DNA from 4 places in the Bacillus haynesii genome. Region 1 is predicted to be linked to each of the others. Evidence: riboswitches for the same ligand, from Rfam matches in the RefSeq annotation. Region 1 holds a riboswitch; each other region holds the start of a gene.
What was found. Region 1 has a riboswitch for thiamine pyrophosphate ahead of thiC (phosphomethylpyrimidine synthase ThiC). Riboswitches for the same ligand answer to the same signal wherever they lie in the genome.
Positions count from the first base shown of each region.

Region 2: it holds a riboswitch for thiamine pyrophosphate, as region 1 does, so the genes downstream of both, thiT (energy-coupled thiamine transporter ThiT) here and thiC (phosphomethylpyrimidine synthase ThiC) in region 1, are expected to answer to the same signal.
Region 3: it holds a riboswitch for thiamine pyrophosphate, as region 1 does, so the genes downstream of both, tenA (thiaminase II) here and thiC (phosphomethylpyrimidine synthase ThiC) in region 1, are expected to answer to the same signal.
Region 4: it holds a riboswitch for thiamine pyrophosphate, as region 1 does, so the genes downstream of both, tenA (thiaminase II) here and thiC (phosphomethylpyrimidine synthase ThiC) in region 1, are expected to answer to the same signal.

Region 1 covers NZ_CP059494.1:2,083,182-2,089,156, reverse strand. The annotation lists gene H2R00_RS10390 (M14 family metallopeptidase) at 1-833, shown strand, start outside; gene aroD (type I 3-dehydroquinate dehydratase) at 1,233-1,997, shown strand; TPP riboswitch at 2,147-2,255, shown strand; gene thiC (phosphomethylpyrimidine synthase ThiC) at 2,403-4,178, shown strand; gene H2R00_RS10375 (ABC transporter ATP-binding protein) at 4,639-5,406, shown strand; gene H2R00_RS10370 (aliphatic sulfonate ABC transporter substrate-binding protein) at 5,463-5,975, shown strand, end outside.
Region 2 covers NZ_CP059494.1:4,073,379-4,079,353, forward strand. The annotation lists gene H2R00_RS20200 (processed acidic surface protein) at 1-845, shown strand, start outside; gene H2R00_RS20205 (class D sortase, LPxTATN-specific) at 952-1,509, shown strand; gene thiT (energy-coupled thiamine transporter ThiT) at 1,551-2,135, opposite strand; TPP riboswitch at 2,248-2,347, opposite strand; gene H2R00_RS20215 (GntR family transcriptional regulator) at 2,510-3,610, shown strand; rRNA gene H2R00_RS20220 (16S ribosomal RNA) at 4,121-5,668, shown strand; rRNA gene H2R00_RS20225 (23S ribosomal RNA) at 5,904-5,975, shown strand, end outside.
Region 3 covers NZ_CP059494.1:3,208,869-3,214,843, forward strand. The annotation lists gene yhfH (protein YhfH) at 48-185, shown strand; gene aceB (malate synthase A) at 228-1,817, shown strand; gene aceA (isocitrate lyase) at 1,832-3,103, shown strand; gene H2R00_RS15910 (hypothetical protein) at 3,155-3,313, opposite strand; TPP riboswitch at 3,518-3,622, shown strand; gene tenA (thiaminase II) at 3,735-4,421, shown strand; gene H2R00_RS15920 (ECF transporter S component) at 4,418-5,017, shown strand; gene H2R00_RS15925 (ABC transporter ATP-binding protein) at 4,992-5,975, shown strand, end outside.
Region 4 covers NZ_CP059494.1:1,746,520-1,752,494, reverse strand. The annotation lists gene prpE (bis(5'-nucleosyl)-tetraphosphatase PrpE) at 1-217, opposite strand, end outside; gene H2R00_RS08725 (monovalent cation:proton antiporter family protein) at 490-2,334, shown strand; TPP riboswitch at 2,394-2,502, shown strand; gene tenA (thiaminase II) at 2,586-3,287, shown strand; gene tenI (thiazole tautomerase TenI) at 3,262-3,873, shown strand; gene thiO (glycine oxidase ThiO) at 3,857-4,966, shown strand; gene thiS (sulfur carrier protein ThiS) at 4,963-5,166, shown strand; gene H2R00_RS08700 (thiazole synthase) at 5,173-5,940, shown strand; gene H2R00_RS08695 (thiazole biosynthesis adenylyltransferase ThiF) at 5,937-5,975, shown strand, end outside.

The DNA of each region.
Region 1 (5,975 bases):
TTCCGGGGACTAAAATGCCAAAACGCTCAGCTTATGTTCTGATCCAGAACACAAACAATGATGCGATAAAGGCAGTCAACGAGTTACTGGCAGCCGGCAAGACCGTTACAATGCTCACCAAGAGCGGATCAGCCTATCAAGCGGGCGACTTCGTGGTTGCCTACAAGGATCTGTCCCCATTGGCTTCCAAGTACTATCTTGACGTGAGCGGATTCAGCCATAAGAAACCAAGCGGCAAAGTTCTCAAGGCTTCTACTGTAGGAGCGCTAGGTGAAGCGGCATATGTACTGAAAAATCTGGGCTTTAAAGTCACCTCAGAACAGTCGGGCGCAGATGTACTTGTCAATACGTTCGACTCTTCTAAATATGTTAATAAAGGAAAACCTTACATTGCGTTTGGAAATATGGGTATGACCAATGTTCAGAAGTGGATGCCTGGATTTTCTTTTAAAGGACCTGAATGGGAGAGATACGAAGGCGTCTTCTTGGCAAATGTCATGCAAGATCATGCCATTACAGCCCCTTACAATAAACAGGAATACTTCTACACAGTCACTGGTTCTTATATTACCGCTGTGCCTAAAACGGCAAAAGTGCTTGCAGTGATCGCTGATGAAGACCATTTCTTTAAGGCAGGCTGGTGGCCGGGACATGATGCTGCCAAAGGAAAGATTATGGCCTTCACGTATAAAGATAACAACAAGAACTTAACTGTTTTCGCTAACGATTTAACCAATGACGATCATCCGCAGCATCAATATCGGTTGCTGGCTAATTCGATTTTCAATGCCGGCCCCGGAAAAACTGAAAATGCTTCATCATCAAAACGATGAGAGGCTGGAAAGCTGAAGTTCAAGCGGCTGCCGCAGTGAGGCGTCTCGTCCAAGGCGTCGGAAGCAGAACTGAAGTATGTTATCGCTCGTAAAGAAATGTTCAGACGCCTCACGCATTAAAATAGCAAGGCTCTAAAAACTGCCCTCGATCCGAAGGGCAGTTTTTTCTTGGTCCATGGCAGTATCGTCATTCTTTCGAGTTGCCTCTATCAGAAAGCTTCCGATTGGCGGGCCTCTAGGTATAGCTATTGAAGGTCAGCATACTTGTGCAATAAAATGAAGAGCGGAGAATATGCAGTGGTTCGCATAAAAAATTTTACCTGCGCGAACTGTTGACATTCGGTAGTCACAGTGATTTGATAAAGGAAATTCGAATAAAGAAAGACGGGAGCTGAAACATTGAAGAAACTGGTGAAGGTCAGAGGAATTACATTGGGTGAAGGACGGCCAAAAATCTGTGTGCCGCTTGTCGGAAAAAACCTTGCCCAATTAAAAGAAGAAGCGGCTTATTTTCAAACGCTTGATGCCGATATTGCGGAGTGGCGTGCTGATTTTTATGAAGATGTAGATGACGTTGATCAAGTCTGCGCGGCATTGGCGGAAATCCGCCGCCTTTTAGAGGACACTCCGATCATTTTCACTTTCCGCAGCGCCGCCGAAGGCGGAGAAAAAGAGATCAGCACAGCCCGCTATTTTTCTTTAAATGAAGCGGTTGTTAAAACAGGGCTTGCTGATGTGATTGATATCGAGCTGTTCAATGACGAAGAGCAAGTGAAAGCGCTGGTGGAAGCTGCACATGGTCATGAAGTGTCCGTTATTATATCTAATCATGATTTTGAAAAGACACCGGCTGCAGAAGAAATTGTTTCCCGTTTGCGAAAAGCACAGGAATTAGGGGCTGATCTGCCTAAAATCGCGGTGATGCCGGAAACCCCGGCTGATGTCTTGCGTCTGCTTGAAGCCACTTGTACGATGAATGAGAAGTATGCAGATCGGCCGATTATTACGATGTCAATGGCCGGCAAAGGTATCATCAGCCGCCTGGCGGGCGAGGTATTCGGTTCAGCAATGACGTTCGGTGCCGCAAAGAAAGCTTCAGCACCGGGGCAGATTGCAGCTGGTGAGCTCAAGGAAATCCTTCATATATTGCATCGCAATTTATAACTTGATGATTGAGAGGAGCCTGGCTGACAGCCGGCTCCTTTGTCAGTTTTTTCGTAGTCCTAACGACTCATTTATCTTTCTTTTCGGAATCGTTTTAACTTTCCCTTTTCATTCATAATGGGTTGTGATACGATAATCACGAAATTTAATAGCATTACTAGGGGTGCCCGAATGCGGGCTGAGAGAGAGACATGCGTTTCTTAACCCTTTGGACCTGATCTGGTTCGTACCAGCGTGGGGAAGTAAAAAGGATTCGAGAGAAGATGGGGAATGGGTATGGTCCGTCTGTCTTCTAGCGATTTTACTGACTGTAAAACCAGGTTCATCATATGAGCCTGGTTTTTTGTGCTGGTGCTGTTCTGGAGTTTCGTCCTGATCAATTTTTTAGAGGGGAAGGATTTTTACATGAAACAGGAATCAGTACAGCAAAAAAACATCTCGATAATGTCAAGTTTTTCAGGGAGCCGCAAAGTGTATGTCGAAGGGTCGCGTCCTGACATTCAAGTGCCGATGAGAGAAATTTCGTTAAGTCCGACGACGGGTTCGTTTGGCGATGAAGAAAACCAGCCTGTCCGCGTCTACGACACGAGCGGTCCCTATACGGACGCCAATGCGGACGTTGATATTCTTAAGGGGCTGAAACCTTTGCGGGCGACCTGGATCAGGGAGCGCGGCGATACCGAAGAATATGAAGGCAGAGAAATAAGACCGGAGGATAACGGCTATAAATGCAAAGAGAAAGCGAGCCACAGCTATCCAGGGTTGAAACGAAAACCGCTGCGCGGGAGAAAAGGACAAAATGTCACTCAGCTGCATTACGCAAGAAAGGGGATCATTACGCCCGAAATGGAATTTATTGCGATCAGAGAGCACGTATCTCCCGAATTTGTTCGTGATGAAGTGGCAAGCGGACGGGCGATTATTCCGTCAAACATCAACCATCCGGAAAGCGAACCGATGATTATCGGCCGCAACTTCCACGTCAAAATTAATGCCAACATCGGCAATTCCGCTGTCACCTCTTCGATTGAAGAAGAAGTGGAAAAAATGACATGGGCGATCCGCTGGGGTGCCGATACGATGATGGACTTGTCCACAGGTAAAGATATTCATACAACGAGGGAGTGGATTATCCGCAATTGTCCAGTTCCTGTAGGAACCGTGCCGATTTATCAGGCGCTTGAAAAAGTAAACGGCGTCGCGGAAGATCTTACTTGGGACATTTACCGCGATACATTGATCGAACAGGCTGAGCAAGGCGTCGATTATTTCACGATTCACGCCGGCGTCCTTCTCCGGTATGTGCCGTTAACAGCAAAGCGCGTCACCGGAATCGTATCCCGCGGCGGGGCGATCATGGCGCAATGGTGTTTGGCTCATCATGAGGAAAGCTTTCTGTACACCCATTTTGAAGAGATATGCGAGATTATGAAAACATACGATATCGCATTTTCGCTCGGAGACGGTCTTCGTCCCGGCTCGATTGCCGATGCGAATGATGAGGCCCAATTTGCCGAATTGGAGACGCTCGGCGAGCTGACGGAAATCGCCTGGAAGCATGATGTTCAAGTAATGATCGAAGGCCCGGGACACGTGCCGATGCATAAAATCAAAGAGAATGTCGACAAGCAGATGGAGATTTGCAAAGAGGCACCGTTTTACACGCTCGGTCCGCTGACGACCGATATTGCACCGGGCTACGACCATATTACATCGGCGATCGGAGCGGCGATGATCGGCTGGTACGGAACGGCCATGCTTTGCTATGTGACGCCGAAGGAGCATTTGGGACTGCCGAACAAAGATGATGTCCGCGAAGGCGTCATAACATACAAAATCGCGGCCCATGCGGCTGACCTTGCAAAAGGGCACCCCGGCGCGCAAATCCGCGATGACGCGCTTTCAAAGGCGCGCTTTGAATTCCGCTGGCGGGATCAGTTCAACTTGTCGCTCGATCCGGAAAGAGCGCTCGAATACCATGATGAAACCCTTCCGGCGGAAGGCGCCAAAACGGCACACTTTTGTTCAATGTGCGGGCCTAAATTTTGCAGCATGAGGATTTCCCAGGATATTCGCGACTACGCCAAGGAAAACAACCTTGATGAAGAAAAGGCTATCCAAAAAGGATTGGAAGAGAAGGCGAAGGAATTTAAAAAAGCAGGCGGCAACATTTACAGTTAAAGACGGGCAATACAGCAGATGAAAGGGGAACCTTTCATCTCAGCGTGTCGAGAAACCCTCGCATTCGTTGTCAGGCCTGCGCGTCGGTGCTCACGAATAGGAGAAAGATCGGCGGCTAACCGTCCAGGCGTCCTGCCTGAACGCCGCCGTCATCACCTCCTGTGAAAGTCCGCTCCGATGCTCGGCCTTCCTAGACTGCAAGGGTTTTCAATCACGCTGAAAGGATGACAAAAGCCCAAAACTAAGTGCCGTTTTGGGCTTTTGTCAACAATCTGAGATGAAAGGGGAACCTTTCATCTGTTTTTTTATAATATAGGGTTGACAGGTCGGAATAATATGAATTAGTATGTTATTTAATATTTCGGAAAATTCCATCAGCGCTGATCGGTCAACCGAAGGCTCTTATCTCAATTGGGATAAGAGCTTTTTATTTTCAGTTTAGAAAAGAAAGGGGAACAAGATGTCTTTATCAATCCGTGTAAATGAAAAAGCATTTGGAAACGGCAGCCTTAAAAAAAGCGTGCTTCAAGACGTGAAGCTTACGGTCGAAAACGGCGAATTTCTGACTGTCATCGGTCCAAGCGGGTGCGGGAAAAGTACGCTCTTAAAAATCGCTGCCGGTCTTGATGGGGATTATGAAGGGCGAATCAGCATGAACGGAAGAGAAATCAAGGGCCCGGGGATTCAGCAAGGCTTCATCTTTCAGGAGCATCGGCTTTTTCCATGGATGACGGTTGAGCAAAATATCGCCGCAGATTTAAGCCTGAAAGAACCAGCGGTGCGAAAAAAAGTCGATGAATTGATTGAAACGGTACGGCTGAAAGGTGCGGAGAAACAGTACCCGCGCGAGCTGTCCGGCGGAATGTCGCAGCGGGTCGCGATTGCCAGGGCTTTGCTCAGGGAGCCTGAGATTTTGCTGCTTGATGAACCCTTCGGCGCCTTGGACGCCTTTACGAGAAAGCATCTGCAGGATGTACTGACAGACATTTGGAAAGAAAAGAAGATGACGATGATCCTCGTGACGCACGATATTGACGAATCGGTGTATTTAGCCAACCGGATCGCGATTCTTACGGCAAAACCGGGGAGAATCCACAAGCTGATTCCGGTCGATCTGCCATTTCCGCGCAGCAGAACATCGCCCGTTTTTCAATCAATCAGACAAAAAGTACTGAAAGAATTCGAGACAACGGAAACATTCAGCTTTCAGGAAGGCTCAGGGATTTGAGCAGAAAGGAGCGAAAAAACGTGAAAAAATGGCCGTTGTATGTGCTGTGCTGCCTGATGCTTCTTGCGGGCTGTTCAGCAGCCCAATCAAGCAAAGGGGGCGGAGATTTAAAAGAGATCAACATCGGAGTGCAGCAAAGCTTAAGCCCGTTGCTCCTTGCGAAAGAAAAAGGCTGGTTTGAAAAAGAGTTCGCAAAAGAAGGGATTAAAGTGAAATGGACAGAGTTTCAAAGCGGTCCGCCGCAGTTTGAAGGTCTTGCCGCAGACAAACTCGATTTTTCCCAGGTGGGAAATTCACCGGTGATCGCAGGGCAGGCGGCTGGCATTGATTTTAAAGAAATCGGCCTTTCGCAAGACGGTTTAAAGGCGAACGGTATTCTTGTGAAAAAAGGGAGCGGCATCGATGACATAAAAGATTTGAAAGGAAAGAAGGTGGCGGTGGCTAAGGGCAGCAGCGGGTTCGATTTTCTGTATAAAGTGATCGACAAAGCGGGTCTGAAGCCAACAGACGTCAACATCATTCAGCTTCAGCCTGACGAAGCCATGCCGGCATTTGACAGCGGCGCGATT
Region 2 (5,975 bases), 2.0 Mb from region 1:
CATATGATGAGAGTTTAAAAGATTTTGAGTCAGTCGAAGAGTTGAAAGACTTTTTAGGGCAAAAGTTGACTAAAAAGCTTTTGGCATCTTATTTAAAAGAATACGGATTGAGCGAAAAAGAAGCGGCTGACCTTTTTGTTGAAAATGGCTATATGGAAAGCGGCCAAAACATTCTCGACGTGTTTATGTTTGAATACGAATTGGACGATGCGCTTTTCACCGTGACATATGAAGAAGACGATTTTCAGATCGGGAACATGTTTCAAGAATTAGGTGTGGATGATCAGGAGTGGGAAAGACTCGTGAATCATCTCCGAAAAGTGCGCGATAACAATCCGAACCTTGAAAATGACTTGATGGCTCTTGGAGAACGTCTTGAAGCGGTAGCCGATTTCGAGTCTGTATCAGAGCTGTCAGCTCAAGATATCGCTGAAATGCTGTCCATTTTAAACGATCTTCAGAAGACGCTTGAAGTGAAAACGAAATATTATCTTGTAAAAGACGGAAAGAAAAAAGAAGTGTCTTTGACAACGCTTGTCAGTGCGGAAGATCTGAAGGGAGCAAGCCTTCTGGTGGAAGTGTACGATCTGCAGGGCAATTTCATTTTGGATGTATTGCTGACGCCTGAAATGATCGGATCTGATTTAATTCATGACACAGGGTCAAAAGTGAAGCAAACCAAAACGGCTGTCAAACATGATACACAGAAATCTCATGTGAAAAAGACGGTTAAAGGTGCAAAGCTTCCAAAAACGGCCGGGCATTACGCGGAATGGTCGATCTTTGGCGCCGTTCTGATGGTTGGCGGATTCTTCATGGTCAGAAGGCTTCGCAAAGCGGCTTAACATTTCACTTCCCATTCTAAGTATGTTTAGAATGGGAAGTTTTTATAAGGAGTGAAAGGAAATTAAGGCACATCGAAAAAAGATCATCTGGCTCATAGCCATTGCGATGGTTGCATGCGGCGCTTATTTTACAACAACGAATGTGTTCAAGCTGATGCACGGCTATGCTCTTTTTTCATTTCAGCAGATGAAAGAAGAGGAAAAGCCTGAAAAACCTCCGATTCAGACGACGAAAAAAGAAAAGACGGTCATTGATCAAACTTTTGAAACCGGGGAGAAAATCGGTGATCTTGTTATTCCGAAAATCAATGCAAGGCTTCCGATATATCATGGGACAGATGAAGACGAGCTGCAAAAAGGTGTAGGCCATTACGCAGGATCCGTTCTGCCTGGAGAAGATGACAACTCGGTTTTATCAGGCCATCGGGATACGGTTTTCAGAAAACTCGGCCGAGTGGGGAAAGGCGATCAGTTAATCGTTGAAGCTTCCTATGGAACTTTTACATACAAAGTGAAAAAGGTCCGAATCGTGGATGCGGATGACCGGACGGTGATTGTACCGAAGCCGAGAGCGACATTGACGGTTTCCACCTGCTATCCTTTTGACTTTATCGGTTCAGCGCCGGAGCGGTATATATTGGTCGCAGATTTGATGAAAACATAAAAAAACAGCGGAGTCTCAGGCGAGTCCGCTGTTTTTTTATGTTATCTCATGTTTGATCTGTTTTCCAAGAGTCTTGGCGCGGTTAGCAGCAGTAAGCAAAGGACGATTGTGCAGACAATGAAAGACGGAAGCATATATGTTCCATTATATACTAATGAATAAATCCATACCGGAGTGCCTTCAGGCGCATAGTTTCCAAAAAAGACAGCGCCGCTGATGACATGTGCGAGAAATTTCAGTCCGCTTCCAAGAAAGACGGCCAGCGTAACATAGGAAATGATCTTTCCTTTTTGTTTCTCGATTGAAGCATTTCTGATCGATCCGGCAAAAAAGCCGCCGATTCCCGCCGCCGTAGGCGCGATAAAGTAATCAAGAAGAAGCTGCAGAGGATGATAAACGTAATATCCTCCAGTGACAAACTGAAGCAATCCGGCTAAAAACCCGGTTGCCAGCCCTGCCTTCAGCCCCCATCTAAAGGAGATCAGGAAGATCGGAATCATCATGATGGCGATTGAACCGCCTTGAGGCATTTTTAAAAACATTCCGGACACCATATCAAGTATAAGTGCTATTGCTGTCATAATCGCAATTTCAATCAGCTGTACAAGTTGTTTAGATTGATTCATCATAACCCTCACTTTTTGATGAACAAAGGGATACCGGACTTCTTTCCCAATAAAAAAAGCAATGCGGGGAAGGAGTAGGAAAGTTTTCCACGCACTGCTTTGGATGCAATTAGAAATGACTTTGCCACATCCCTACGCCAGCGTTAACTAACAGGTTCAAAGGGTCAGAACGGTCGTTCACTCTCAGCCTGGAGGCTCCCCTTGTGGTCATCAAGTTATTTAGTTATATTCTACTATACTAAAAAAAGAAACGGACGACAAGCTAATTGTTCGAAAATTTTTGCTAAAACCCTCCAATATGTAGCAATGCAAACATCTTTTCCTTTATAATAGAACTTATTCATACGTACAAGATGCAGTAAAGGGTTGATCTGATGAGTGAACTCCCGAAATACAGCATGGTGAAAAATAAAATTAAATCGTGGATATATGAAGGCAAAGTGAAGCCGGGCGAAAAAATCCATTCGGAAAACGAATTGATGAAAATATTTAATGTGAGCAGGCATACGATCCGGCAAGCGATCGGCGACCTTGTTCATGAAGGGCTTTTATACAGAGAGCAGGGCTCAGGGACGTATTGCTCTCACCGCCTTCAACTTTCTGAAAAAGGAAGGGAAAGAAATAAGATGATCGGGGTCATCGCGACTTACCTTTCGGATTACATTTTTCCTTCTATTATAAGAGGAATCGAATCTTCGCTGTCGAGTGCAGGATATACATTGGTCGTCGCGAGCACCAATAATGACATTGAAAAAGAAAAACAGTGCCTTGTGAATATGCTTGACAAAAAAATTGATGGGTTGATTGTGGAGCCGACGAAAACCGGAAGCTTTAATCCGAATTTAAATTACTATCTGACGCTTGAACAGCACCATATACCGTATTTGATGATCAACCAATTTTATCAGGAGTTAAATCCGCCCCATTTCATTTTGGATGATGAACACGGCGGTTTTATCGCCACAGAGCATTTGATTAAGCTCGGCCATGAAAAATTGTTCGGTTTTTTTAAACAGGACGATATGCAGGGCGTCAACAGGATGAAAGGATTTATCAGGGCTTTCAGAGAAAACGGCTTGTCGTTTTATCCGGAAATGGTCGTGACTTACACGACAGAGAATAAAAAAGAAAAAACGATAGCTGAAGCAAGGAAGCGGCTTTCTTCGACAGACCGCCCAACTGCCATATTCTGCTATAATGACGAGATAGCGCTTATGGTGTTGGATGTCGTGAGGGAATTCGGTTTAAAAGTACCGGAAGATATATCGATTGTCGGATATGACGACTCACACTTGAGCGAGGCATCTGAAGTAAAGCTGACATCAGTCACCCATCCGAAAATGAAGATGGGGATTGAGGCGGCAAAATGGATGATTGCCAAAGTTGAGGGACGCAACACGGACCAGCTTGAGCATTCTACCGTCTACAAACCTGAACTGGTTGTCAGACATTCGACCGCTAAGCTGAAAAGGTAGGCTGAACAGCTTTTTCCACACAAGTGATTCAAGTGAAGGCTGATAGCGGAGAGTTTAATGTCATCTTCGCAGCTTCGGATCATGTTCAGCTGTTAAAGACCGCTGTATATCTTTTATATAGAAGAAAACAGTAAGAAGGAATAAATTGCGTAAATTGCCGGCTGCTCCAGCTGCTCATGAATCACCTGAGTCCAATTCATTTTGATTATTATTTTTTTAAAAAAGCTATTGTGCAAAACGAAAATAGATGTTATATTAGTATCCGCCCCTAAAAAGAGGGCTTTATAAAAACAACTTCAAAAAAATCTTGAAAAAGTTGTTGACATTCACATTGATAGAATGTTATATTAGTAAAGTCGCTTCTTTGAGAGGCGAAAATGATCTTTGAAAACTAAACAAGACAAAACGTACCTGTTAATTCATTAAATAAATCGCACATGCGAATGTGCGTAGTCATTATCAAACGGGCCTGCACGATGCAGGTCATGCAGATGTTAATCTGCATTCCATTTCATGGAGAGTTTGATCCTGGCTCAGGACGAACGCTGGCGGCGTGCCTAATACATGCAAGTCGAGCGGACCGACGGGAGCTTGCTCCCTTAGGTCAGCGGCGGACGGGTGAGTAACACGTGGGTAACCTGCCTGTAAGACTGGGATAACTCCGGGAAACCGGGGCTAATACCGGATGCTTGATTGAACCGCATGGTTCAATTATAAAAGGTGGCTTTTAGCTACCACTTACAGATGGACCCGCGGCGCATTAGCTAGTTGGTGAGGTAACGGCTCACCAAGGCAACGATGCGTAGCCGACCTGAGAGGGTGATCGGCCACACTGGGACTGAGACACGGCCCAGACTCCTACGGGAGGCAGCAGTAGGGAATCTTCCGCAATGGACGAAAGTCTGACGGAGCAACGCCGCGTGAGTGATGAAGGTTTTCGGATCGTAAAACTCTGTTGTTAGGGAAGAACAAGTACCGTTCGAATAGGGCGGTACCTTGACGGTACCTAACCAGAAAGCCACGGCTAACTACGTGCCAGCAGCCGCGGTAATACGTAGGTGGCAAGCGTTGTCCGGAATTATTGGGCGTAAAGCGCGCGCAGGCGGTTTCTTAAGTCTGATGTGAAAGCCCCGGCTCAACCGGGAGGGTCATTGGAAACTGGGGAACTTGAGTGCAGAAGAGGAGAGTGGAATTCCACGTGTAGCGGTGAAATGCGTAGAGATGTGGAGGAACACCAGTGGCGAAGGCGACTCTCTGGTCTGTAACTGACGCTGAGGCGCGAAAGCGTGGGGAGCGAACAGGATTAGATACCCTGGTAGTCCACGCCGTAAACGATGAGTGCTAAGTGTTAGAGGGTTTCCGCCCTTTAGTGCTGCAGCAAACGCATTAAGCACTCCGCCTGGGGAGTACGGTCGCAAGACTGAAACTCAAAGGAATTGACGGGGGCCCGCACAAGCGGTGGAGCATGTGGTTTAATTCGAAGCAACGCGAAGAACCTTACCAGGTCTTGACATCCTCTGACAACCCTAGAGATAGGGCTTCCCCTTCGGGGGCAGAGTGACAGGTGGTGCATGGTTGTCGTCAGCTCGTGTCGTGAGATGTTGGGTTAAGTCCCGCAACGAGCGCAACCCTTGATCTTAGTTGCCAGCATTCAGTTGGGCACTCTAAGGTGACTGCCGGTGACAAACCGGAGGAAGGTGGGGATGACGTCAAATCATCATGCCCCTTATGACCTGGGCTACACACGTGCTACAATGGACAGAACAAAGGGCAGCGAAGCCGCGAGGCTAAGCCAATCCCACAAATCTGTTCTCAGTTCGGATCGCAGTCTGCAACTCGACTGCGTGAAGCTGGAATCGCTAGTAATCGCGGATCAGCATGCCGCGGTGAATACGTTCCCGGGCCTTGTACACACCGCCCGTCACACCACGAGAGTTTGTAACACCCGAAGTCGGTGAGGTAACCTTTTGGAGCCAGCCGCCGAAGGTGGGACAGATGATTGGGGTGAAGTCGTAACAAGGTAGCCGTATCGGAAGGTGCGGCTGGATCACCTCCTTTCTAAGGATATTATACGGAATATAAGACCTTGCGGTCTTATAGACAGGTGCGTTTAGATCTTGTTTAGTTTTGAAGGATCATTCCTTCAGACATAGGAGCACCTGCTAAATGCGCCACATCCTGTGGCAACGCATGTGTTAGCATGTCCTATGCGTTGTTCTTTGAAAACTAGATAACGAAAGTAGACATTCACATTCAATTGTAATGCAAGATATCACGTAGTGATTCTTTTAACGGTTAAGTTAGAAAGGGCGCACGGTGGATGCCTTGGCACTAGGAGCCGATGAAGGACGGGACGAACACCGAT
Region 3 (5,975 bases), 1.1 Mb from region 1:
AGAAATATAAAACATAAAACTGTTCTATAAAAAGGAGAGTGACACAAATGAGCTTGAAAAGTCCGATGGAATTTTTCAGAACGCTTCCCAAAAAAACTTGCCCTGAATGCGGCGAAAAGATGGAGGAGCAGGCTGAATCTTACTTTATGGAATGCGAGCGCTGTCTTTCCAAAAAAGGCGAGTAAGCAAACTGTTTTATAACAAAGCATGTAAAGGGGTAGGGAGACATGAAAACAGAGGAGAAGAGAATTCACATAACCGGATCGATGAATCCGCAGTATGAAGAGATTTTGACAAAAGAAGCGCTGCAGTTTATCGGACGTCTTGAGCGTCATTTCGGGGGAAGAAGGCGGGAATTGCTGCATTTGCGGACGATCAGGCAGGCTGAAATTGATCAAGGGAAGAATCCCGGTTTTTTGGCGGAAACAAAGCATATCCGCGAGTCGGACTGGACAGTCGCGCCGCTCCCTCCGGATTTGGAGGACCGCAGGGTTGAAATCACCGGCCCGGTCGACAGAAAAATGGTCATCAATGCTTTAAATTCAGGAGCCAAAGTCTTTATGGCCGACTTTGAAGATGCGAACTCGCCGACTTGGAAAAACTGCATTGAAGGCCAGGTTAATTTGCGGGACGCGGTCCGCGGGACGATTTCTTTTGCGAATGAACAGGGCAAACGCTATGAGCTGAAAAAAAACCCCGCCGTCATCATTGTAAGACCGAGGGGATGGCACTTGGAAGAGAAGCATGTGCTGATCGGCGGCAAGCCCGTGTCAGCAAGCCTGTTCGATTTTGGCCTTTATTTTTTCCATAACGCAAAAGAGCTGATCAAAAAAGGAAGCGGCCCTTATTTCTACCTTCCAAAAATCGAAAACCATCTGGAAGCAAGACTGTGGAACGACGTATTTGTTTATGCTCAAAACGACTTGCGCATTCCGCAGGGCACGATTAAAGCGACGGTTCTCATTGAAACGATCCTGGCGGCTTTTGAAATGGATGAAATCCTCTATGAATTAAAAGAGCATTCAGCGGGACTTAACTGCGGCAGGTGGGATTATATTTTCAGCTTTATTAAGAAATTCAGGAACAGGGATGAAGTCATTCTTCCAGACCGCTCAGCCGTGACGATGACGGTTCCCAACATGAGAGCCTACTCCCTCTTGGCAATTCAAACGTGTCATAAACGCAACGTCCATGCGATCGGGGGAATGGCGGCGCAAATTCCCGCTAAAGACAAACCTGAGATCAATGAAGCCGCATTTGCCAAAATCCGCGAAGATAAGGAACGTGAAGTAAAAGACGGCCATGACGGAACATGGATCGCGCATCCCGGCATGATTCAAACGGCGCTCGATGTATTCAATCAGCATATGCCGTCGGCGAACCAGATTCATAGAAAGCGGGAAGACGTAAAGGTCGAGGAAAAAGACTTGCTGGAAGTACCGAAAGGCCGGATTACAGAAGCAGGCGTCCGTACCAATATCAGCGCCGGCATCCGCTATTTAGCTTCATGGTTGTCGGGCAGAGGCGCCGCTCCGATCGACCACTTAATGGAGGACGCTGCAACCGCGGAGATATCCAGAGCCCAGCTTTGGCAATGGATTCGCCATCCGAAAGGGGTTCTTGACGATGGCCGGAAAGTGACCGCCGGAATGGTCAAGATGATGAAAGAGGAAGAAATGCAGAAAATCTTCGAAGCAGCCGGCATGGAACGTTTTCGGAACGGCCGGTTCGAAGAGGCCGGACAGTTATTTGAACAGTTGATTTTGGATGATGAATTCGCGGAGTTTCTAACGATACCCGCTTATGAAAAAATGTGATGGGGGAATGTGCGATGCTGAAAGAAAAACAACTCGCAGAAAGCTGGGAGCATGAAGAACGCTGGAAAGGGATCACAAGGCCGTATGAGGCGGCTGACGTCATTCGGCTGAGGGGCACGCTCGAGATTGAATACACGATTGCAAGGCGTGGCGCCGAAAAGCTGTGGAAGCTTCTCCACACAGAGGATTTCGTCCCGGCGCTGGGCGCTTTGACCGGAAACCAAGCCATGCAGCAAGTAAAAGCCGGATTGAAAGCGATTTATTTAAGCGGCTGGCAGGTGGCTGCCGATGCCAATATGTCAGGGAGCATGTATCCCGACCAAAGCCTTTATCCGGCAAACAGCGTGCCGGAAGTCGTCAAGAAAATCAACCGCACGCTGCAGCGCGCAGATCAAATCCATCATATGGAAGGGAAAGAAGACATCGATTGGTTTGCTCCGATTGTGGCCGACGCTGAAGCAGGCTTCGGCGGGCAGCTGAATGTGTTCGAGCTGATGAAAAGCATGATTGAAGCCGGCGCCGCAGGGGTTCACTTTGAAGATCAGCTGTCGTCTGAGAAAAAGTGCGGGCATTTGGGCGGAAAAGTGCTGCTTCCGACGCAAACGGCGGTGCGTAATTTGATTGCCGCGCGCCTCGCCGCAGACGTGATGGGAGTCCCGACTATTCTTATTGCCCGCACGGACGCGAATGCGGCCGACCTGATCACAAGCGACGTCGATTCATATGATGCGCCGTTTTTGACGGGAGAGCGAACAGCGGAAGGGTTCTTCAAAACAAAGCCGGGCCTTGATCAGGCGATTGCCAGAGGCTTGGCGTATGCACCGTATGCCGATTTGATCTGGTGTGAAACGTCTGAGCCGAATATTGAAGAAGCCCGCCGGTTTGCACAGGCGATCCATGAAAAATTCCCGGGCAAACTGCTCGCCTACAACTGTTCCCCTTCGTTCAACTGGAAGGCCAAACTGGATGACAACACGATCTTGAACTTCCAGAAACAGCTCAGTGAAATGGGCTATAAATTTCAATTTGTCACACTGGCAGGCTTCCACGCCTTAAATCACGGCATGTTTGAATTGGCCCGCCAATATAAGCACCGCGGAATGGCGGCGTACTCTGATCTGCAGCAGGCCGAGTTTGCCAGCGAAGTCCACGGCTATACGGCGACAAGGCATCAGCGCGAAGTCGGAACGAGCTACTTTGATGAAGTCGCCCAGGTTGTGACAGGTGGGACTTCATCAACCACTGCACTGAAGGGGTCAACTGAAGCGGAACAGTTTCAATCATAAAAACGTGAAAAAGCCGCCCGTCATTGGGCGGCTTGCTTGTTGTCTATCAAGTTAGCAATTGACATCATTGGAAGGGGCGGTAAAAGGGTTTTCCCTAATAACAGTCAGTGTCTGATGATTCTTGTTGTTTCTTTTGGCCGGCCGGTTGTCTTTGCTGAAAGAATAGAACAAATACACAGCCATTGTCAAAATCAAGATAAACATCATCATAAATATCCCCTCCAAATTTTTTTGTCTTCACTATATTAGACGAACAAGCTCGGAAAATGTTTCAGAAAATTAACATTTTTCCATAAATATTTTTGATCGCTGCATCTTCTGTATGAAACCCGGCGGTTCTATACAACAATAAACTGAAAAAACTTAGGTTGACATGATAACCATTGATGTGTAGAGTAAAAGTTAATGTAATAGGAAGTCCACTAGGGGAGCCGTAAGCCGGCTGAGACAAGAAGCGATCTTGGACCCTTTGAACCTGATCTAGTTCATACTAGCGTAGGGAAGTGGAGCCGGTGTCTTTATGATTTCATCATACCAAGGCCGCTCCATTTTGGGGCGGCTTTTTTGTATATAAAGCCGCTTGTCCCCCTGTGCCTTCCTTATAAAACCGATTGCTAAGGAGGCTATCTACATGAGTTTTTCCGCAGAACTTCGCCGCGAGGCAGACCCTATTTTTGAAGCCATTTTTGAGCATCCGTTTGTATTGGGGCTGGCGTCCGGGAGGCTGAAAAAGGAGCAGCTTATTCATTATGTAAAGCAAGATTACGAGTATTTGAACGCCTTTATTCAAATCTACGGAATTGCGATTTCCAAGTATCAAAACCGAAAAGACATGGAGATGTTTCATGAGCAGATTTCGTTTGTATTAAACAGCGAAGTGCATCCGCACAACAACCTGTGCCGGGCCGCGGGGGTGGAGTATGAATCTCTGCAGGGCTATCCGCTTGCGCCTTCTGCCCATCATTATATCCGCCATATGCTGACGGCGGCGCACGAAGGTACGCTGGGAGAGATATTAGCCGTCTTGCTGCCTTGTCCGTGGACATATTGGGAGATCGGAAAAAAACTGATGATAGATGTTCAGCCTGATCCATCCCATCCATTTTATGACTGGATCTGTTTTTACGGAAACAGAACCGATTCAATCACGACAAAGTTTTGCGCTCGCCTGGATGAATGGGCCGAAACAGCGGGAAAGGCTGAAAAAGAAAAAATGAAGGAGCTCTTTTTGCAAAGCTGTCAGCTTGAATACGGGTTTTGGGAGATGGCTTATACGGTTGAAGATTGGCCTGTTGAAATGGAGGCGGTGAGACGATGAATTGGAGCATGAAAGAAGTCGTCATGACAGTCATCTTGTCCGTTGCATGCGGCGTCATTTATTTAGGGTGGTCCACCTTGTGGATCCCTGTTTCAGCTATTGTCGGGCCCGTCGGAGCGAACTTTATGTTCGGCATTTGGGTGATCGCCAGCCCGATTGTCGCTTATATCATCCGTAAACCGGGTGCGGCGCTGATTGCCGAGACGGCAGCTGCTGCGGTCGAACTGCTGACCGGCAGCCACTTTGGGTTGTCAGCATTATTAATCGGTGTGTTCCAGGGAGCCGGTGCGGAAATCGCGTTTGCGATTTTTCGCTATAAACGTTATAACTTGTTTACCCTTATGCTTTCCGGTGCGCTTGCCGCGGTCGGGAGCATGACATACAGCCTGATGGCGAACGGTTTTGCCTACTATACGACGCAAACGCTGATCTTGACGCTTATCATCCAAATCATCAGCGGCATTGTACTCGGCGGCTGGCTGGCAAAAGCCGTTGTCGAAGCGCTTGCGAAAACAGGAGTCCTGAACCAGTATGAGATCATGAAGGAACACAGGAAGAAGGATGATGCCGATGCGTTCATTTCTCGGATGCAATAACCTTTCCGTCCGTTTTTATCATCGTCCTGAACCTGTCTTGGACCGGGTCTCGCTGTCGATTGGGCAGGGAGAAAAAGTGCTGATACTCGGGCCGAGCGGAAGCGGCAAATCAACGCTGTTGTCCGTGCTTTCCGGCATTATTCCTGAACATATCGAAGCTGAAGTCAGCGGCGAAGTCAACCGCAGAAAGAGCGCCGGTGTTATGTTTCAGGACCCGGATTCACAGTTCTGCATGCTTCATGTCAATGAGGAAATCGCTTTTAGCCTTGAAAACCGGTCCGTCCCCCCAAAAGATATGGACGGTATCATCTCGGAGCTGATGGAGCTGGTCGGATTAAAGATAGATCAGAAAACGCCGATCGAAACCTTGTCAGGCGGTATGAAGCAGAGGCTGGCATTAGCGTGCCTGCTCGCTTTGGAGCCTGAAGTGCTGTTTTTTGATGAGCCGACGGCGCAGCTGGACCCGGCCAGCCGGAAAGACATCTTTGCCTTGCTGCGTGACGTTTCCCGAAAAAACGGACAGACGATGGTGTTCGTCGAACACGTGCTGGACGGCTGTATCGAGTGGATGGACCGCGTCATTCTTTTCACTGGAAAAGGACAGATCATCGCTGACGGAAAGCCTGAAGAAATTGTGAAACATTTTCAGCCGGAAATGAAAGCGGCAGGTATCTGGCAGCCGAAACTGTACCCTGCGGTATGGGAAGATGTCATCACACAAGATGATCATCCGCTCGCCGTCAAGCTCTCTTCTACATTGAAAATGAAAGAGGAGGGGGCGAAAAACAGGTCTGCAGACAGGGATATATTGATCCGCGCAGAGGACGCAGCGATCGGCTATCGGAAAAAGATCGTGGCCGACGGCATAACCCTTGAGATTCCAAGGGGTGAATGGATTTCGGTCATCGGCGAGAACGGCAGTGGAAAGAGTACGTTTTTAAAAAGCCTGATCAGGCTT
Region 4 (5,975 bases), 340 kb from region 1:
GTACATATCGCACAGCTCCTTCTTCAACGGCCCGTCCTACAAATTCAACGACCTCCAGCGATTTTGGCCCTCTGTCTGTTAAATCCCCGAGAAAGACAAGTGTTCTGTTTTCCGGATGAACGGGAAACCCTGATGTCAGCGAGTAGCCGAGCTTTTCAATCAGCGCAATCATTTCATCATAGCACCCGTGAATATCACCGATTACATCGTATTTCATGCGTTTCCACCTCCTGTCCGTTTATTTTTCATATGTATATACATTGCCCCGAGCCATATATAAATAAAGCTTCTGCAACTTTCGGCGGAGAAAATCAGGCATATTACTTTTTTTTCTGAGCGAGCATTGTTAAAATCGATTTTTACACCTGTGAGAAAAGAGTTCAGACGGTTCTTTTCCCACATGAAAATGTCTAAAAATATGTCCCTTTTATTTTTAAAAAAGGGAACGCTAATCATACCCGGAAACCGGTTTAGAGGAGGTACCAGTTTATGGAGCACACATCTGTCTCATCTTTAGTTGTCGTACTGATTATCGCATTTTTAACGCCCATTCTGCTGCACCGTTTCAGGTTAAGCATACCGGTGGTTGTCGCTGAAATCATCATGGGTCTTATTATCGGAAAAAGCGGGTTCGATCTGGTGGCCCAGCACGATACATGGCTCGAAACTTTATCGATGCTCGGTTTTATCTTTTTAATGTTTTTAAGCGGGCTTGAAATCGATTTTTCCGTATTTGAAAAAGGAAAGAAAAAGCAGCTGCTTCCGAGCGGAAAGGAAGCGCCGAATACGTTTAAAACGGCTTCCGTCATCTTTATTGCCGTCTTTATATTATCGCTCGGCCTCTCTTACAGCTTTGTCATGGCAGGATTTATTGACAACGCCTTTTTAATGACGCTGATCATTTCGACAATTTCGCTTGGGGTTGTCGTTCCGACGCTGAAGGAAGAGCGGCTCATGAAGACGAATATCGGCCAGATTATTTTGCTTGTCGCCGTGATTGCCGATCTTGTCACGATGATACTGCTTGCGGTGTTCGCCTCAATCTACGGCGACGAAAACAGCAATATGTGGCTGCTAATGATCTTATTTGCCGCAGGCGTCGTTTTATACCTTTTCGGAAGGGTATTTAAAAAGCGGCCTTTTGTCGAAGTGCTGTCAAAAGGCACGATCCAGATCGGCACAAGGGCGATATTTACGCTGATCATCGTACTCGTGGCGCTTTCCGAGTCGCTCGGTGCAGAAAACATTCTCGGCGCGTTTTTAGCCGGGGTGCTTGTTTCGCTGCTTTCGCCGAACAAAGAGCTCGTTCAGCAGCTTGATTCATTCGGCTACGGGTTCCTCATCCCGATCTTCTTTGTCATGACAGGCGTCAAATTGGACATTTGGTCGCTGTTTGGCAATCCGAAAATTTTAGTGATGATCCCGCTTCTGTTTGTGGCTCTGTTAATCAGCAAAGTCGTTCCGGTGCTGTTTTTGAAAAAGTGGTATGACATGAAAACCGTGCTGGCTTCCGGTTTTCTCCTGACTTCCACGCTTTCTCTGGTGATCGCGGCGACAACGATCGGCGAGCGCATCGGCGTCATTGACGCGCAGATGTCCGGCGCGCTGATTTTGGTGGCTGTCATTACATGTATCATCACACCGACCGGCTTTAAAAAATTAATGCCGAAAACGGAAAGCGAAAAAGAGAAAAAGACGATCACCTTTATCGGCGCGAATCAAATGACGCTGCCGGTTACGCTCGAACTTTCTCCAGAAGATTATCACGTCAGAATCCTGCATGTCCGGCAGGAAAAGAAGGAAGAAAAGCTGGCGGATCCGGTGTTTGATGTTGAAGTTTTGCCTGATTATGAATATGAGACGCTTCAAGCATTCGGTGTTTTTCAAACGGATATACTCGTCGTGGCCACGGGCAGCGAAGAGCGCAATACAGGGATCGCCCTTTATGCGAAGGAGCAGAAAGTCGCAAGAATTATCGCCAGCGCAGATTCTCCAGACGCTGAATCCAGGCTGAAAGAAAACGGAATTGATACATTCTCCATTCTGCTTTCTACGAAAACGCTGCTGCGCGCGCTTATCGAGGCGCCTGGCGTTATGAAACTCTTGACGAACCAGGATGCGTCGCTGTATCAGATCAATATGAGCAATGAGCGATTTGACGGTGTCCTGTTAAGGGAGTTTCCGTTTACGGGAGATGTCATCTTCGTCAGGATTTTCCGCGGGGTTGACAGCATCGTGCCCCACGGGGATACAAGGCTGCAAATGGGTGACAGGCTGATCGCCACCGGTTCGCGCGAATATATTGCGGAATTGAAAAAAACGCTTGGAGACTGACGCTTGACCATTTTGCAATTCGTGATAAGATAAAAGTATAAACTGAATGAACAAGAAATGTTTTCCACTAGGGGAGTCCTTGATAAGGGCTGAGATAAAAGTGTGACTTTTAGACCCTCATAACCTGAACAGGTTCAAACCTGCGTAGGGAAGTGGCACGGTATTTGAGTATGTATATATGCAAATTCCAAACCACTTTCCTTGCGGGAAAGTGGTTTTTTTATGTTCAGAATCGAAGGAGGAGCCTCGAAATGAAGTTTTCAGAAGAATGCCGAAACAGCGCTGCAACATGGTGGGAAGGCAGTTTTGTCCATCCGTTTATTAAAGGAATTGGAGACGGCACACTTCCGGTTGACCGATTTAAATACTATGTCATGCAGGATTCCTACTATTTGACCCACTTTGCCAAAGTCCAATCCTTTGGAGCGGCATATGCTCACGATCTATATACGACAAGCCGGATGGCCGAACACGCGAAAGGCACATATGAAGCCGAGATGTCGCTTCACAGGAAATTCACCGATCTATTGGGAATCACAAAGGAAGAGCTGGAGTCGTTTCAGCCGTCGCCGACAGCGTATGCGTACACATCGCATATGTACCGTTCTGTCGTCAGCGGCAGTTTTGCGGAAATACTGGCTGCGTTGCTTCCTTGCTATTGGCTTTATTATGACGTCGGCGAAACGCTGAAAACGTGCAGGCCTGACAACGCGATTTATCAGGAATGGATCGCGACATACGGAGGAGACTGGTTTAAAAAATCTGTGACGGAACAGATCAACCGCTTCGATGAGCTGGCTGAAAACGCCGATGAGAAAACGCGCGCGAAGATGAAGGAGAACTTTGTCATCTCCAGCTTCTACGAATACCGGTTCTGGGATATGGCCTATCAAAAAGAAAGCTGGTCAAAAAGCGGGGTGGATCAGCTTGCATCTGCACGCGATCACCGATGACAAGCACTCTGTGGAAGAGCTTGCAGCAAAAATCATTTCGATTCAAGATGCCGTTGACTTTATCCACATCAGGGAAAGGTCAAAAAAAGTAAGCGAAATATCGAGCTTAATCGAACGCCTGGCCGAAGAAGGCGTTGATAAGCGGAAGCTCATCATCAACGACAGGGTGGATATCGCTTTGTTTCATCACATTCACCGGGTTCAGCTGCCTTCACACGGATTTTCCGTCAAAAGTGTGAGGAGCCGTTTTCCGCATTTGAAAATCGGAAAGTCCGTACATTCACCAGAAGAAGCGGTTCGGGCTGAAACTGAAGGTGCAGATTACGTGCTGTTCGGCCACATTTTTGAAACGGACTGTAAAAAGGGCCGGAAAGGAAGAGGGACTGCGAGCCTGGCTGAAGTAAAGGCGGCTGTCCGCATTCCGGTCATTGCGATCGGAGGCATTACCGAACAACGTCTGGCGGAAGTCAAAATGGCAGACGGCATCGCCGTGATGTCGGGGATCTTTTCCCATGACAGACCGGATGAGGCGGCCGCGCGGCTTGCCTGTCTCGCGAAGGGAGATTCATATGAGAAAGCGCTATGATACGATCGTGATCGGCGGAGGCATCATCGGGACATCCATCGCTTATCATCTTGCAAAAGCGGGAAAAAAAACGGCCGTGTTTGAAAGCAGGGAAGTCGGCAAAAAAGCGACGAGTGCAGCTGCGGGTATGCTCGGCGCCCATGCGGAATGCGATAAACCCGGTACCTTTTTCGAATTCGCCAGAGCCAGCCAAAAAGCCTATCAGCGGCTGACGGGCGAATTGAAAGACATAAGCGGCATTGATATCAGAAGGCATGACGGAGGGATATTAAAGCTGGCATTTTCAGAAAGCGACCGCGAACACCTGATGCAAATGGCTGCACTGGATTCTGTGGAATGGCTTGAAGCTGATGAAGTATATAAGCTGGAACCGCATGCAGGAAATGGGATTTTCGGAGCTAATTTTATTCGAGACGACATCCATGTCGAACCGGCTGCAGTGTGCAGGGCATTTGCCAGAGGGGCCCGGACGCTCGGTGCCGATATCTTCGAGTATACGCCCGTTTTATCGGTAGAACCAGAAGCGGGGGCCGTTCGCGTCACAACCGCTTCGGGGACCGCGGAGGCGGAGCACGCTGTTATTGCAAGCGGTGTGTGGAGCGGAGCTTTCTTTAAACAGATCGGCTTAGACAAAAGGTTTTATCCCGTCAAAGGGGAGTGCCTATCCGTATGGAATGACGGCATCCCTTTGACGAGGACGCTTTACCATGATCATTGCTACATCGTTCCGCGTCATAGCGGAAAGCTTGTTGTCGGCGCGACAATGAAGCCCGGGGATTGGAATGAACAGCCGGAACTTGGCGGAATCGAGGAGTTGATCCGAAAGGCCAAGTCGATGTTCCCTGACATTGAATCCATGAAAATTGACCAATGCTGGGCCGGATTGCGACCTGAAACAGGGGATGGCAATCCATATATCGGCACACACCCTGAAAATGACCGGATTTTGTTTGCTGCCGGACATTTCAGAAACGGCATCCTCCTGGCACCTGCAACCGGTGAGATGATGGCAGACATGATCCTCGGCAATCCAGTCAAAACAGAGTGGATCGAGGCGTTTAAAGCGGAGCGAAAGGAGGCTGTGCACAGGTGAACATTCAGCTCAACGGCCGGAAAATAGAGTGGAGAGATGACGGCGGCACGATTTACGATTTGCTCGAGTCCTACAATCTGGAAAATCGTGTTGTCGTTGTTGAAAAAAACAGGCAGATTATCGAAAAAGACCAATATCAATCAGTCAAACTGGAAGAACACGATGTCATCGAAATCGTTCATTTTGTCGGAGGGGGATAAACCGTTATGTTAAAAATCGCAGATCGTCAATTTTCATCAAGATTATTGCTCGGTACAGGGAAGTATCCGTCATTTGAGATTCAAAAAGAGGCCGTCAGCGCATCTGAATCGGAGATCCTGACGTTTGCCGTCAGACGGATGAATATTTTTGAAGAATCTCAGCCTAATTTTTTGGAGCAGCTCGATTTAAGCCGTTATACGCTTTTGCCGAATACGGCAGGAGCAAAAACGGCTGAGGAAGCCGTCCGGATCGCCAAGCTTGCCAAAGCAAGCGGTCTTTGCGACATGATCAAAGTCGAAGTGATCGGCTGTGACCGTTCGCTTCTGCCGGACCCGGTAGAAACGCTGAAGGCGTCAGAAACCTTGCTTGAAGAAGGCTTCATTGTACTGCCGTATACATCGGATGATGTCGTCCTCGCGAGAAAACTTGAAGAGCTCGGCGTGCACGCCATTATGCCCGGGGCCTCTCCGATCGGTTCGGGACAAGGAATCATCAATCCGCTCAACCTGTCGTTCATCATTGAACAGGCTAAGGTTCCCGTTATCGTGGATGCCGGAATCGGTTCTCCGAAAGATGCGGCATACGCAATGGAACTCGGTGCTGACGGGGTACTTTTGAACACGGCAGTGAGCGGGGCGAAAGATCCGGTTCAAATGGCGAAGGCTATGAAGCTTGCCGTTGAAGCGGGCAGGCTCGGATATCTTGCCGGACGAATTCCGGAAAAGAACTACGGCATCGCCAGCAGCCCTGAAGAAGGGAAGTTGACGATTTGACCGGCAGGTATTCAAGACAGGAGCTCTTTCACCCG